Regions from separate parts of the Marinomonas sp. genome, predicted to be linked through region 1. Evidence: predicted binding sites of a transcription regulator. Region 1 holds the regulator's gene; the other holds the start of a gene.
The links. The regulator sigma-54, encoded in region 1, starts transcription at its own class of promoters, with help from an activator protein. The targets are predictions, from matches to a motif close to TGGCACNNNNNTTGCTNT.
Positions count from the first base shown of each region.

Region 1 (7,034 bases):
GTGTCTTCTCATGGCTTCATGTTGTTTGATGCGGCCAGCTTCAACGAATGCCTCGCGTAGTGTGTCAGACATTTCCACTTTTTTAAGCTGATTTTTGCTTAGGCCTAATAGTTTTTTTCCAAGATCTTGCAGGGCTTCCATTTCACGCTTGATCTGGGTTTTGCTCTTAGGGATTTCGTCGTCGTTTTCAAATTGATCAAAGTCTGTCATGGGAACCTATATTAGAAAAATAGTAGCGAGACCTAGGAAGGATAGAAATCCAACCACATCAGTCACGGTAGTCAAAATTACACTGCCTGCTAGGGCAGGGTCGATGCCAATTTTTTTCAGTAAAATCGGCAGAAGTGTACCAGTGGCTGCTGCAAATAGCAGGTTTATTATAATAGCGCCCGCAATGATATAGGCAATCTTGATGTTGTCAAACCAAAGTGCGGTAAGGATGGCTATAACGGTTGCCCAAAGAAGGCCATTGATTAACCCAACAATGAGTTCTCTGTTTAGCAGCCAGCGAGTATTTGTCGAGCCTATTTGATTTAGTGCAATACCGCGAATGACCAGTGTGAGTACTTGTGAGCCAGCGATGCCACCCATGCTTGCTACGATTGGCATGAGTATGGCTAACGCGACAACTTGGTCTAATGTATCTTGGAATAAGCCTATGACATAAGATGCGGTAAAGGCCGTTATTAGGTTTATGCCAAGCCACACAGCGCGTCGTTTGGTGGTTTTCATGATGGGTGAAAAGGTATCTTCGTCATCATCAAGGCCGGCCATGCTTAGCATGGAGTGTTCGGCTTCATCACGGATAACATCGACAACGTCATCGATGGTGATTCGGCCAAGTAGTTTTTTTGTTTTGCTGTCGATAACAGGAGCAGACACCAAATCCATCTTTTCAAAAAGTTGGGCTACTTCGTTAGCTGGAGTGTCTGCATCAATGACAGTGAATTCTGTTTCCATAATATCGCGTACGGTGGCGCTAATATCGGATACTAGTAATTTGGTGAGTGGCAGTGTGCCTAAAAGGCGATCTGAGCGGCTGACAACGAGTAGGCTGTCTGTCATATCTGGTAGTGTTGAGTGTCTGCGTAAATAGCGAAAAACCAGATCAATAGTAATATTCGGACGTATGGTGATGGTGTCCGTGTTCATCAAGCCGCCGGCAGAATCTTCCGAGTAGCTTAGTAGTGCTTCAACTCTTGCTCTATCTTGCGTGGACATTGACGCAAGAACTTCTTTTACGATCTTTTCTGGTAGGTGTTGAAGTAAATCAGCAAGGTCATCGCTTTCAAAATGTTCGGATACGGCGATAAGTCGCTCTGTATCCATGTTTTTCATGAATTGTACGCCAATATCTTCGCTTAGGTATTGAAGTACTTCACCTTCATTTTTGGCTTCAATTAATTCCCAAAGAAGTTTACGTTCTTTGGGAGGGGACGATTCTAATAGTCGAGCAACATCTTGAGCAGGCAAAGCGCCGTTAAGTAGATAACGGATTTGCATTGTGGTACCAGATTCGAGCGATTCGGTGACCGTTTGTAGATGATTAAGGGTGTTTTGCTCTGACATAAGGCCCTTACTCGTCTTCACCAAAACGGTTATTGATTAATTCTATAACCGCCTTAATCGCATCGCTCTCGTCTTCACCATTGGTTTTAACGCGAATTTCTGTGCCTTTTCCTGCTGCAAGCATCATCATGGCCATAATGCTTTTTCCGTCAACATTACGCCCATCTTTTTCAATGGTAATATCGCAAGAGAAGCGAGAGGTGGTTTCAACTAGTTTGCCTGCAGCGCGAGCATGCAAGCCAAGTTTATTTATGATTGTGATGGACTCTTCCTGCATGCTTTTTTCCTATATTAGTGAGTCAAATATATTGAATAATTCTTCATTCGTTTGTGCAGCGCGCAATTTATCCAATGATTCGGGGGATTGAGCTAGTTCTGCTATTTGAGCTAGTGTCGCAAGGTGTTGGTCGCACTCGTGAGGCGGAACAATTAATGCAAATATTAAGTCGACTGCTCTTTTATCGATAGAATCGAAACCAATAGGGTGTTGTAGTGACATAATAACAATAGCGGTATGATTTGCGGATTCTAGGCGACAATGTGGTATGGCGATGCCATTGCCTATGCCTGTACTGCCTAGCTTCTCTCTACCGAGTAATGCGTCATATACCGCTTCGTTGTCACAATGAAGTCGGTTGGACGCGACTTCGGCAATGCTTTCGAGCACACGTTTTTTACTGACGATATCTTGTTTTGCGAGAACGAGTTCCGCTTTTAATAATGATTTCAATGACATGATAAAATGTTTTCCGTTAGATCAGTCGTTTTCGTTCATTGGAAGGAGGGATGTTCATCGCCTCTCGATATTTGGCTACAGTACGTCGAGCAACCTGTATGCCTTGGTCTGCTAAAATAGCAGCTAGTTTGTTATCACTTAACGGTTTTTTTGCTGGCTCATCAGATACAAGCTTTTTAATCATAGCTCGTATTGCTGTAGAAGAACATTCTCCACCAGAGGCAGTATTTACATGGCTTGAGAAAAAATATTTCAGCTCAAAAATACCTTTTGGTGTGTGCATGTATTTCTGTGTTGTTACCCTAGAAATGGTTGATTCATGCATGCCGACTTCTTCGGCAACATCGTGAAGAACCATGGGTTTCATAGCTTCTTCACCTAGTTCGAAGAAATCGATTTGTCGACTTACAATGCAGCTAGCGACTTTCAATAGCGTTTCGTTGCGGCTTTGCAAGCTCTTCATAAACCATTTAGCTTCTTGGAGAGAGGTCTTTATGTAAGTTGCGTCTTCGGCTGTTGCCGCGGTGCTCGCCATTGCAGAGTAGGTTTCATTTATTTTAATGGGCGGTAAAGCGTCATTGTTTAATTCAACTTGCCATACATCATGACGCTTTTTCACGGTGACATCAGGAATAACGTAATCTGTATCGTCGGCATCAATTACTGAGCCTGGGCGTGGATTGAGCTGTTGAATCAAATTGACGACTTCTTTTAATGCTTCGTCCTTTAATTTTGTTTTACGGCTTAACTGAGTAAAGTCTCGATTGCCTAATAGAGGCAGATAATGATCAATGAGATTGTAGGTGCTCTTGTATAGCGGGTGGCTCTGGAATGCTTCTAGTTGCACAAGAAGGCAGTCGCGTAGATCAATTGAGCATACGCCAACAGGATCAAAGTGTTGCAATCTGTGTTGCACAGCGATGACTTCTTCTATGTCTAAATCTTCTAGTTCAGTGCCAAGGGATTCCCAAATGTCATCGGGAGAAATGCTTAGGTAGCCATCAGGTTGAACGCATTCAATGATAGCGTAAGCGATTTCAATATCTCGATCCGACATGTGGGTTAAGTTTAGCTGCCAGATAAGGTGATCTTGGATGCTTTCTGCCGGTGCGTTGCGGCTTTCAAAGTCGCCATCACCTTCATAACTATTATGGTCACTAACTGCGGCCGCTGAGCTTTGGTAAGTGTCATCCCAGTTACTGTCTATTGATAGCTCTTCAGGAATGCTTTCTGTCCACTCTGATTCTACACGTGCTTCTTCGCTATTATCGATGTTTGTGTCTGTCGCACTTTTTGATTCTATGCTAGCGGGGATGTCACTATGTGTTTGTTCGTCGTCGTCAAGCTCAAGTAGTGGATTAGATTCAAGGAACTCATGTATTTCTTGCTTTAAATCCAACGTAGAAAGCTGAAGCAAGCGAATGGCTTGTTGCAGCTGTGGTGTCATGGTCAGTTGTTGGCCGAGCTTTAATTGTAAAGACTGCTTCATGGAGCAACTCTTTCTTCTATTTGAATGAATTGGAACGAGTTATGCATACTACTCCCTTTCTACTGCAATGATAAGGGGTTACAGGCGGAAGTCGTCGCCTAAATAGACCTTTTTTACTTGTTCATTGTTGATGACTGTATTTGCATCTCCAGATGCGATGATGTAGCCATTGCCAACAATGTAAGCTTTATCACAGATGTCTAATGTTTCTCTAACATTGTGATCGGTAATTAGAACACCTATTCCACTTTCTTGGAGGTGTTTAATAATGTGTTTTATGTCTCCGACCGAAATTGGATCTACGCCGGCAAAGGGCTCATCAAGTAGGATGAATTTAGGGTTCATCGCAACCGCTCTTGCGATTTCTACTCTACGTCTTTCTCCGCCTGATAACGCCATGCCAAGGTTAGTACGAATATGGGTGATATGAAATTCTTCTAAGAGTTCTTCAAGTCTTTCTAATTGCATTGCTTTTGTTAGTTTTTTTCGGGTTTCTAAAATGGCTAAGATATTATCTTCAACTGACATTTTACGAAAAATAGAGGCTTCTTGTGGAAGGTAGCCAATGCCTTTTTGGGCTCGGGTATGCATGACATCATTTGTGATGTCTTGCCCATCAATAAATATACCGCCAGCATCGTTCGCAACCATTCCCACTATCATATAAAAACAAGTGGTTTTACCTGCACCATTTGGGCCTAATAAGCCAACAGCCTGGCCAGACTCAACTGAAATAGACACATCTTTTACGACTTGGCGTTTCTTATAGCTTTTTGCTAAGTGTTTTGCTTCTAAAATAGCCATTTATTTTTTGGCCTCAGGCGCTGGTTTGGATTCTGGTGCTTGCGGTTGCAATGTCATGGTTACCCGCCCTGAATCTTTTTTCTCTGCACTGAAGGTTCCATCTTGGATCATATATAGAATGTAATCTGCAGTGATGGAATTTTGCATTCGACTTAAGAAGCCTTTGCCAAAAATTTCCAATTTCGATTCGCTTGTTGAGTAATGGATTTCGTTTCCTTTACTGATCACAATGTTGCCGCTCCAGTCTATTTGTTGACTGAATTTTGCAGGTGTGCCTGTTGCTTCTAAACTGCTGAATTTTCGAGTGTTGGCATCAGTCGATATTTTTAGATATTCGGCGTGGATTTCAATGGATCCTTGTTTAACAAAGACGTTACCTTTATAGATGGCCTCGCCAGAATTTTGATCGAACTGTGCTTCATCAGCTTGGACTTCTAGTGGCTTATTTATGTCATCAGGGAGTGCATAGCTATAATGAGCAAACATAGCTGATGTAACCAATACACTGAAGTTAATGAATTGTTTCATATTTTCCTCGTACAGATCCTGTCATCACGACTTCTTCTGAATTTATGAAGGTTGTAATTTTGTCAGCGGAAGTTTCTCCTTGAGAGGAGACAAGTATTGGATTCCCATAGCTGGTTAATGACTGGTCTTTGTCTAAATAATGAATGCTGTCAGCGCTTAGCTTGATGTCTTCTGATTGAAGGTATCTTTTAGTTGCCTCGGCGTCTACGGTTAATAGAATATCATTACTTCCGTCTTCAATAACCCCTTTATCTGCTTTTGCACTCCAATGTCCTGATTTAGATTGGCGTTCAATGTAGGGCTTTTCTAATAGTGTTCTCGATTTTGTGATGTAATGTAGCGTCTTTTCGGCATCTAAAGTTTCTATAAGGGTGCCATCTATGTCGAATTCTTTTACTTTCACTTTGGTGATGAAATAGTCTGGTGAGCTACTTAATGAGTCTGTTTCAACAAGGTTTGGTTTTGGCATTACCCCATACCAGCCTAGAGAGGCCGCTAATATTAAAGCTACTCCAGTAATTATTAGGTTTTTTGGTTTTGTGAATTTTTCAAATAAAGACATCACACTGAACCATTTGTACTAATAATAAACAAATAAACACCATAAGACGCTATGAGAGGGATACCTACCCATCTAGGTATGCTGTTACCTTTGGTTTTTCTGAAGATGAAAATAGCAAGCGCAAGTGCGGCCGTTAAGCCTAGCACCCAAGGGAAATCTCGATTTATAACACTTTCATCCACTAATCCCGGTGCAATAAGGGCTGGTAAGGGCAATACAGTGGCCAAGTTGAAGATGTTTGATCCTAAAATATTGCCAATTGCGATGTCGTGATGGCCTTTTCTTACGCTGCTTACGGAAGCGGCTAGTTCGGGTAGGCTGGTGCCGACAGCGACAATAGTAAGGCCTATTACTAGTTCGCTGACTCCCAGTGCCGTTGCAATGCCTATTGCACCCCACACAAGAAGTTTGGAACTGCCTATTAATACAGCAAGTCCGATGATTGCAATGATGAAAGATTTACTGGCAGAGGTTCCATCGTCTTCAGGAAGGCCTTCTTTTAAGTCGCTTTCTAAATCCTTGCTGCCTTTTAATAGTATGATCAGGACAGCAATGAAAGCCGCGACGAGTATGACTCCATCCCATACACTAAGTGTTTGATCAATTAGTAAAAAGCCTGCTAGAAGAGTGATGGCTAATACAAGAGGAACTTCTTTGGTCGAGAGTCCAGATGCAATTGGAATAGCGGAGAATAGAAGAGTAATACCAAAAACAAGAGCGATATTGGCAATATTAGAGCCAAGAACGTTACCAACGGCAATTTCGGGCGCATTGTCGAGAGCCGCGATTGCAGAAACGACCATTTCTGGTGCCGATGTGCCAAAGGCTACTAGCGTAATCCCTATTATCATTGGGTTTACGTTTAGTTTTTCTGCTACAAGAGCGGCGTGCTCGATAAATTTGTCGGAGCTTATAACCAGTAAAACAAGCCCTACGACCAGGGCGATGGAAAACAACAGCATGGTATTGATATTACTCATAGATACAGGGGCTACCATTTAATGAGGTTTGACGTTGAAATTCAAGGCTTGATCTTATAAACAAGGTAGATTTGGCTGCTCTGTGATTTTATTTATCTAGGGGCGATGGTAGTATCGGTCGATATTCTATAGGGATTAAAAAGGTGTGTCAGTGGTAGATGCTTATATAACAGTCCAAGATGTTAGTTTTTTTAGGGGAGACCGTGCAATTTACGAGCACGTTTCTCTCACTATTCCACGAGGCAAAATAACAGCAGTAATGGGGCCAAGTGGAACTGGTAAAACAACGTTGCTGCGTTTGATCGCTGCGCAACTCGCTCCTGATTCGGGCACTATTTTGGTTGATGGGCAAAATGTTCACGCGTT
Region 1 is NZ_OZ245329.1:3,116,435-3,123,468, reverse strand. Features, by position in the region: gene yjgA (ribosome biogenesis factor YjgA) at 1-210, opposite strand, end outside; gene mgtE (magnesium transporter) at 217-1,569, opposite strand; gene ACO05V_RS14855 (HPr family phosphocarrier protein) at 1,577-1,846, opposite strand; gene ptsN (PTS IIA-like nitrogen regulatory protein PtsN) at 1,856-2,305, opposite strand; gene ACO05V_RS14845 (RNA polymerase factor sigma-54) at 2,322-3,794, opposite strand; gene lptB (LPS export ABC transporter ATP-binding protein) at 3,873-4,598, opposite strand; gene lptA (lipopolysaccharide transport periplasmic protein LptA) at 4,599-5,126, opposite strand; gene lptC (LPS export ABC transporter periplasmic protein LptC) at 5,110-5,688, opposite strand; gene ACO05V_RS14825 (calcium/sodium antiporter) at 5,688-6,668, opposite strand; gene ACO05V_RS14820 (ABC transporter ATP-binding protein) at 6,814-7,034, shown strand, end outside.

Region 2 (7,034 bases), 970 kb from region 1:
AATATTAGTTGTGCTTAAGACTGGCGCTGCAATATTCGAGCTGAAGAATCCGCATTATTTCGAATGGTATCCATCATCTTGACATTCATTTCAAAGCGACGAGCAAGGTTCATAATATGCGTCATTTCTTCCACCGCATTAACATTACTCCCTTCGATAAACCCGCTTGCTAGCTGTACATTTGGGTCAGCATTAAGCGGCTGGCCGTCACGCGTATGAATCAGTCCGTCTTCTTGTTTGCGTAAATTTTGTTTATCCGGATTAACCAGCTTTATCTGATTAATCACTGCGACTTCGTTATTTGCCCCACCTTGAGGAATAATAGAAATTGAGCCATCAGCTGTGATACTAATGCTATCCAGAGGCGGCAAAAAAATCGGCCCAGCCACTCCAGCAATAGGCAATCCTCGTCCTGTTACCAGCTGCCCTGCGGCATTAATCTGCAAATCTCCCGCTCGGGTGTAGGCTTCTTGCCCCTTCTCATCATATACAGCAATAAAACCATCTCCATTGACAGCAACGTCCAGATTGCGATCTGTTTGTATCATGTCGCCTTGTGTATAGCGTGTAGCTGGATTTTCTGTCATAGCATAAACACGGCTAGGGTAATAATCACCGTACACCTGCATTGAGCGAGCTTGTTCAAAGTCAGAACGAAAGCCTGTTGTACTGACATTTGCAAGATTGTTAGCGTGTATCGTTTGAGCATTCATGGTTTGCACACCACCACTCATTGCCAAATATAAAGCCTTATCCACTACGACTCTCCCAGAAAAATTCGCGTTACTGCAATAACTACTATCAAGAATCGTACCAACTTAAAAAACTGGTAAAAAAAAGCCGAAACAGCTAAGCTGTTTCGGCATTAAATCTTCTCTCTCCAGAAAATTAGCGTAAATTTATAATCGTTTGAGTGACCGTATTTTCGGTTTCTAATGTTTTACTATTTGCTTGATAATTCCGCTGCGCCTCAATAAGGGCAACCAATTCAGCGGTTAGATCAACGTTTGATTCTTCTAATGCCCCACCTTGAATTCGTCCCAATGTACCGCTGTTTGGACGACCAATATCCGCAGGACCTGAACCTTTACTAGCAAGCCAACCGGTGTGACCATTAGGAATAAGACCGTCGGTACTATCAAAGGTTGCCAGAGCAATCTGGCCAAGAGTTGCCGTTTGTTGGTTAGAATAGGTTGCCACTAACAAACCATCCTCATCAAAAGAAACCCCTTGAAGTTCGCCCGCCGAAAAACCATCTTGGTCAAATGTATCGGTATTTTCTAGAGCAAACCGGGTTGATCCAAACAAGTCTAAAGGCGTCACTTTTCCGCGGTTAGATGGATCAATCCCTGTAATTTCCAAATTGATTGGCTGAGGGACATCATAAGGAGGCAAACCTCTATAAGTACCGCGTAAGTTACCCGCAGCATCAAACCCTACCGACGTATTCTCTTTCAAAAAGCGCGTTTCATTACCAGTCAATGGATCTGTATAACTTTCTTTACCATCCAAGGTAACACGCAACTCATAATCATTATTTTCACCTTGCTTAATGAAGTAATAACCTAATGTATGAGTTCCACCCAAAGAGTCATAAACTGTTCGAGTATTACCATAGTTATAAGAATCAACATTCAAAGGGTCGAATGCCTCACGTGCAACGGAGCTGTTATCTCGTATCTCAGCAGTCGCAAGCGTTGAAGTAATAGCCACACCACCCAATGTACCGTTAACCGTTAGAGGTGTTTGTGTCATTGCCGCAATATCTGCCGCACCAGGCTTAGCCGCGCCAAGGTAAAGAAGCTGATTTGGCTGTTCAAGAACACCGTCACCATTATAATCCACACCACCTTCAGCAGTGTTATAAGTGGCGTAAGTCTCTCCCATAAATGGAACACCAGCATCATCTTTTAAATTTCCATCCACAGTGACATGAACTTGATAGGTATTTGGCAACTCACTTTTAGCGTAATAGTAGGTCACAACATGACTTCTACCATTCGCATCAACAACACCTTGTGTTTGAGTGTAATTGTACGAATCAGGGTTAGTCGGATCAAAATCAACACTAATGAAAGGTGGCACATCTTTACTATCTGAGTCCAAATTCACTTTCAATTCCATGGAAGTGGTTGCCTCAGGCGCAATTCGATCCGTTGGAATTTTTAAGTTTTCTAAGTTCCCTCCAACGACATTATCTACCGCATTAAAGCCTTGAACATTACTCCCCGTATTAGTAACCAAGAACCCCTTCTCATCCAGTTTAAAGTTGCCCGCTCTTGTGTAAATCTGAGCAACGCCAGCGTCTAATACAAAAAAACCCGATCCATCAACCGCCAAATCAAGGTTATTATCGGTGTAAGAGAGGTTACCTGGAGCAAACTCTTGAGAAACCTTACTAACACTCACACCCGAGCCAATACTGTTACCACTTCCGGCACCTAGAACACTTGTGTTGTAGAGATCATCAAACTCAATACGTGACTTTTTAAAGCCCGTAGTGTCGGCGTTGGCAATGTTATTACCGGTAACACTTAAATAATCGGCAGACGCTTTAATGCCAGATAGTGCAGTATTGAATCCCATAATATTCTCCAATCACCCTAATATTTCTAATTCATTCGTAAGTTTGATTTTACCGTGGTTTTCCACATTCAAAACTGTGCCATTTTCACCATTTATGGTGACACCTTGAATTCGCGTTGGAAGCTGCGTATTCATAGCCGACACTTCACCTTTATCATTGGTTGAAGAGGCGGCAAAACGATATTCACCAGACGGCAAAGTATTTCCGTCATCATCTAGCTTGTCCCATTTGTACTCACCGGAGCTAAGCATGGCAGTACGAACAAGACGGTTATCTGCATCGTATATTTTCAATGTTGCTGACTGTGAGTTTTCTGGTATCACGGTTCTCAATTGAACCTCTTCCAAACTATCAGTCACCTTCGCCTTATTGCCGTCCATCAAAATAGACTTACCCACTAAAGTTGAAGCACTGAGTGCTTGATTAGAAGTAAGTGAGGTCGCCATATTCTCTAGCTGATCCGAAATGCTAGTTAGCCTCTCAAGAGAGCTAAACTGAGACATTTGTGCCACCATGTCATTAGTGTCCTGGGGCGCCGTTGGATCTTGTCCCTTAAGTTGCTCAATATAGAGCTTTAAAAAAACATTTTGATCCGCTAACGCAGCCTCATCTTTTTTCACCTCAGGCTTTTCAATACCCGCCTTCGATTTAGCCGCTTCGGTTCCATACTGGGAGATTAACCCACCAAGACCTTTGGAATCAGATATATTTGCCATCTGTCAGCTCCTATGACTGCCCAAGTGTGAGCATTTTCTGCATCATACTCTTGGCTGAGTTCATAATTTCTACGTTCGTCTGAAAAGATCGAGAAGCTGACATCATATCGGCCATCTCTTCCATCGGGTTTACGTTCGGATAAAACACATACCCATCTTCGTTTGCCATTGGGTGATCTGGTTCATATCTTGGTTGCAAAGGGGCATCAGATTCCACGATACCATCTACCTTTACACCAATACCCGCACCACTGTTATCTGCCGTTGCGTTATTCCAACCATATTGACGCATACTGTCGTTCATCATTTTTGAAAACACAGGCTTACGCGCACGATAAGTCTGATCTGCTGAACTAGCAGCACTATCAACGTTCGCCATGTTGCTCGCAATCGTATTTAAACGAACAGTTTGAGCACTCATTGCTGATCCAGATATGGTAAAAATATTACTCAATGACATCGTTATTAATTCCCAGCAAGTGCTTTTTTCATACCATTAATTTTTCGATCCAAGAACATAAAGCTCGTATCAAACTGTAATGAGTTCTGTGCAAATTCAGCTTGCTCTCTCTGCATATCAACCGTATTACCATCTAGAGATGGCTGATTAGCATTTCGATACAACAAACCATCAGGCTCACCCGCAACCCCTTCAGCTGAAATATGACGAGAGTTCGTGCCTGTAAGTTGCAACCTTTTTTGCTCATTACTTATATGAGAATCAAACGAAATATCTCTTGCCTTAAAATTTGGTGTATCGGCATTCGCAATATTGTTTGCAAGAACAGCCGCTCTCGCGCTTCTAAACTCCAGCGTTTTGTCGTGTCCAGCAAATGCACTTGCAAAAGATATAGCCATTTAAGCCCCAGTTAAAAAATTATTAATCTATACAGCAAACATAAAGCAATTATGATGCCAAAAAATAAAACCAATACTTTTCAATAAGTTAACTATAAATAAAATACAAACGGCAAAAAGCGGCAATATCAAAGATAGAACACCAGAGACAAAAAAGCCTGCCTAACACAGTTAGACAGGCTTTAAACAACAATCAAAACTAGACGGGTCTATTGTTTATAAAGTTTTAGCTTTATAAACAATACCGGGATGACATTGAACTATTTCAAAGTAGTCAGATAAACCGCTCAGAGCTTCAGAACCACCAAGAAATAAATACCCACCAGGCTTTAAAGAAGCATGCATTCTTTTCAAAATATCTAATTTAAGATCAACAGTAAAATAAATCAGTACATTTCGACAAAAGATCACATCAAATTTACCCAACATGGAAAACGGTTCTATTAGGTTTAAGTGCTTAAATTCTACGCGAGAACTAAGACTCGGTTTAATTTTCCAAGTTAAGTCATTTATTTTATCAAAGTAACGGCGCTGCAAATCCGCACCCAGACCACGAGCAATAGCCAAGCTGTCGTACTCACCCTGCTTAGCATGCTGAAGGATATTGGTACAAATATCTGTTGCGACTATTTTTTCACCAGCCTTTAAAACACCAGGCCGAGAAGACTTAAAATCCTCTATCACCATGCTTATAGAATAAGGCTCTTGGCCAGTTGATGACGCCGCAGACCAGATTCTTAAAGGGGCCGCAGTCATTTCTGGCAATACTTTGTCTTTTAAAATTGCAAAAGGATGAGTATCTCTGAACCAAAGAGTCTCATTCGTCGTCATCGCATTAATGACTTCTTCTTTTAACTTAGATCCACCCAATCGCTCCAAGGCGTCAACCAACTGTTCAATCTTGGAAAAACCTTCTCTCTCCAAGATTTTTCCTAAACGACTGGCGACCAAATATTGTTTATTGTCACTCAGCGAGATCCCACATACTTTCTGCAGGTAGTCTCTGAACCTGATATAGCCATTAGGTGTAATTGCATTTGTACTACTGAGCATCAAAACTCCATAAGTGACAGGTTCAAATTAATAGGACTCTACACAAAGAGCTCAAACATTACTCAGATTGTACTTGCACTGTTTCTATTGCTAATCGAGCGAGTTCGTCAGGTTGAAACTTCGCCAAAAAGCCATCTGCTCCCACTTTTTTAACCATAGCCTCGTTAAATACACCACTCAAAGAGGTATGAAGAAGGATAAACAGATCCTGCAAACGGCTATCGTTACGAATCGCGGTCGTTAGCGTATAGCCATCCATTTCAGGCATCTCGATATCCGAAATAACCATGGAAAATTCCTTAGTCACATCCTTACCTTCCGCAACCATATTTTGAAGATAAGTAAGCGCTTCACGGCCATCATTTAAAACTGTCGTAGCAAAGCCAACTTGTTCCATACAACGCTTGATCTGTTTACGTGCAACGGAAGAATCACCCACAATGAGTATATGATGTTTCTGAGCATTTTCTGTCACGCCTGCATTAACGATACCATCAGAAATATCTTGACGCGTAGGAGCAACCTCAGAAAGGATCTGTTCCACATCAATAATTTCCACCATTTCTTTATCGACCTGACATACAGCCGTCAGGTAGTTATCATTCGACAAACCTTTTGGCGGCGGCTGAATATCACTCCAATTCATATTTACAATGCGCTCAACTCCGCGCACTAAAAAACCCTGAATTCGACGATTGTATTCAGTAATAATAACAAAGCACTGACTAATGTTTTCTATTGGACTTGCGCCTGTTGCCAAACCCAAATCCAAAATAGGAATGGTACCACCACGAATGTGAGCACCCCCTCTAACCACTGGAGAACTATGAGGCATAGTGGTTAATTTAGGACACTGCAACACCTCTTTCACTTTAAAGACATTGATGCCGTAAATTTGCTTACCATTTAAGCGAAACAACAACAATTCAAGTCGGTTTTCTCCTACGAGCTATGTACGTTGGTTAACAGTATCCAAAACTCCAGCCATAAACGCCTCCAAAATGTGTAAACATTATACTGAGGTATTACCTCAAAATTGTTAAAATGCATCATCCAATGATAAAGTGAATTCAAATATTTTACTAACTATCTTATTTATAACGTAATAATAAACAAAGAGAACGAATCATGCGAATCATAAGGCTAAGCATAGCCTTCATTTGTCTCCAAACAGGCTTAACATTTGCCGTCTCTACTGAAGAGCAAATCAATCGCTACATAAATCAAGTAGAGATTCCTCGGTTATCAGAGATATACCCTGATGCCACCATCAACATCACATTAAATAATCTTGCCGCTCTCAATTACTTACCTGACTGTGAAAGTAAATCCATTAAGATCAGCAATCAAAGATCAGACGCTACCAAACGCACCAGCTATGAAATTAGCTGTGAATCGCCAACTTGGAAATCCTATATACCAGTCACTCAGTCCATCACGATCCCAGCAATAAAAACCATCACCCCAATCAACCGCGGCCAAATCATTACTAAATCAAACACTGACATAGGCGAAGTAGACATATCCAACCTAAGAGGACATATCTACACAAAGAAAAGCCCGCCTTATGGCCTTGTAGCTTCACGCAACTTACGTATCAACACTTTTATTACGGACGATTTAACCACCCCACCAACCCTTGTAAAAAAGGGAGATTCTGTACTTATAACAGCAAGCAGTGGCACTATTATAGTCAGAATGAACGGTGTTGCTTTAGAAAATGGAGTCAAAGGCCAACAAATACGCATTAAAAACACAAGTTCTGGACGAATTATATACGCCAAAGTTGTAACTGACAGTGAGGTTCTTGTAAACTATTG
Region 2 is NZ_OZ245329.1:4,082,835-4,089,868, forward strand. Features, by position in the region: gene flgF (flagellar basal-body rod protein FlgF) at 15-758, opposite strand; gene ACO05V_RS19555 (flagellar hook-basal body complex protein) at 889-2,586, opposite strand; gene ACO05V_RS19560 (flagellar hook assembly protein FlgD) at 2,599-3,303, opposite strand; gene flgC (flagellar basal body rod protein FlgC) at 3,314-3,763, opposite strand; gene flgB (flagellar basal body rod protein FlgB) at 3,769-4,161, opposite strand; gene ACO05V_RS19575 (CheR family methyltransferase) at 4,378-5,214, opposite strand; partial or broken gene ACO05V_RS19580 (chemotaxis protein CheV) at 5,273-6,202, opposite strand; gene flgA (flagellar basal body P-ring formation chaperone FlgA) at 6,343-7,034, shown strand, end outside.
Region 2: the regulator sigma-54 is predicted to act here: its motif matches at 4,204-4,221, upstream of flgB (flagellar basal body rod protein FlgB).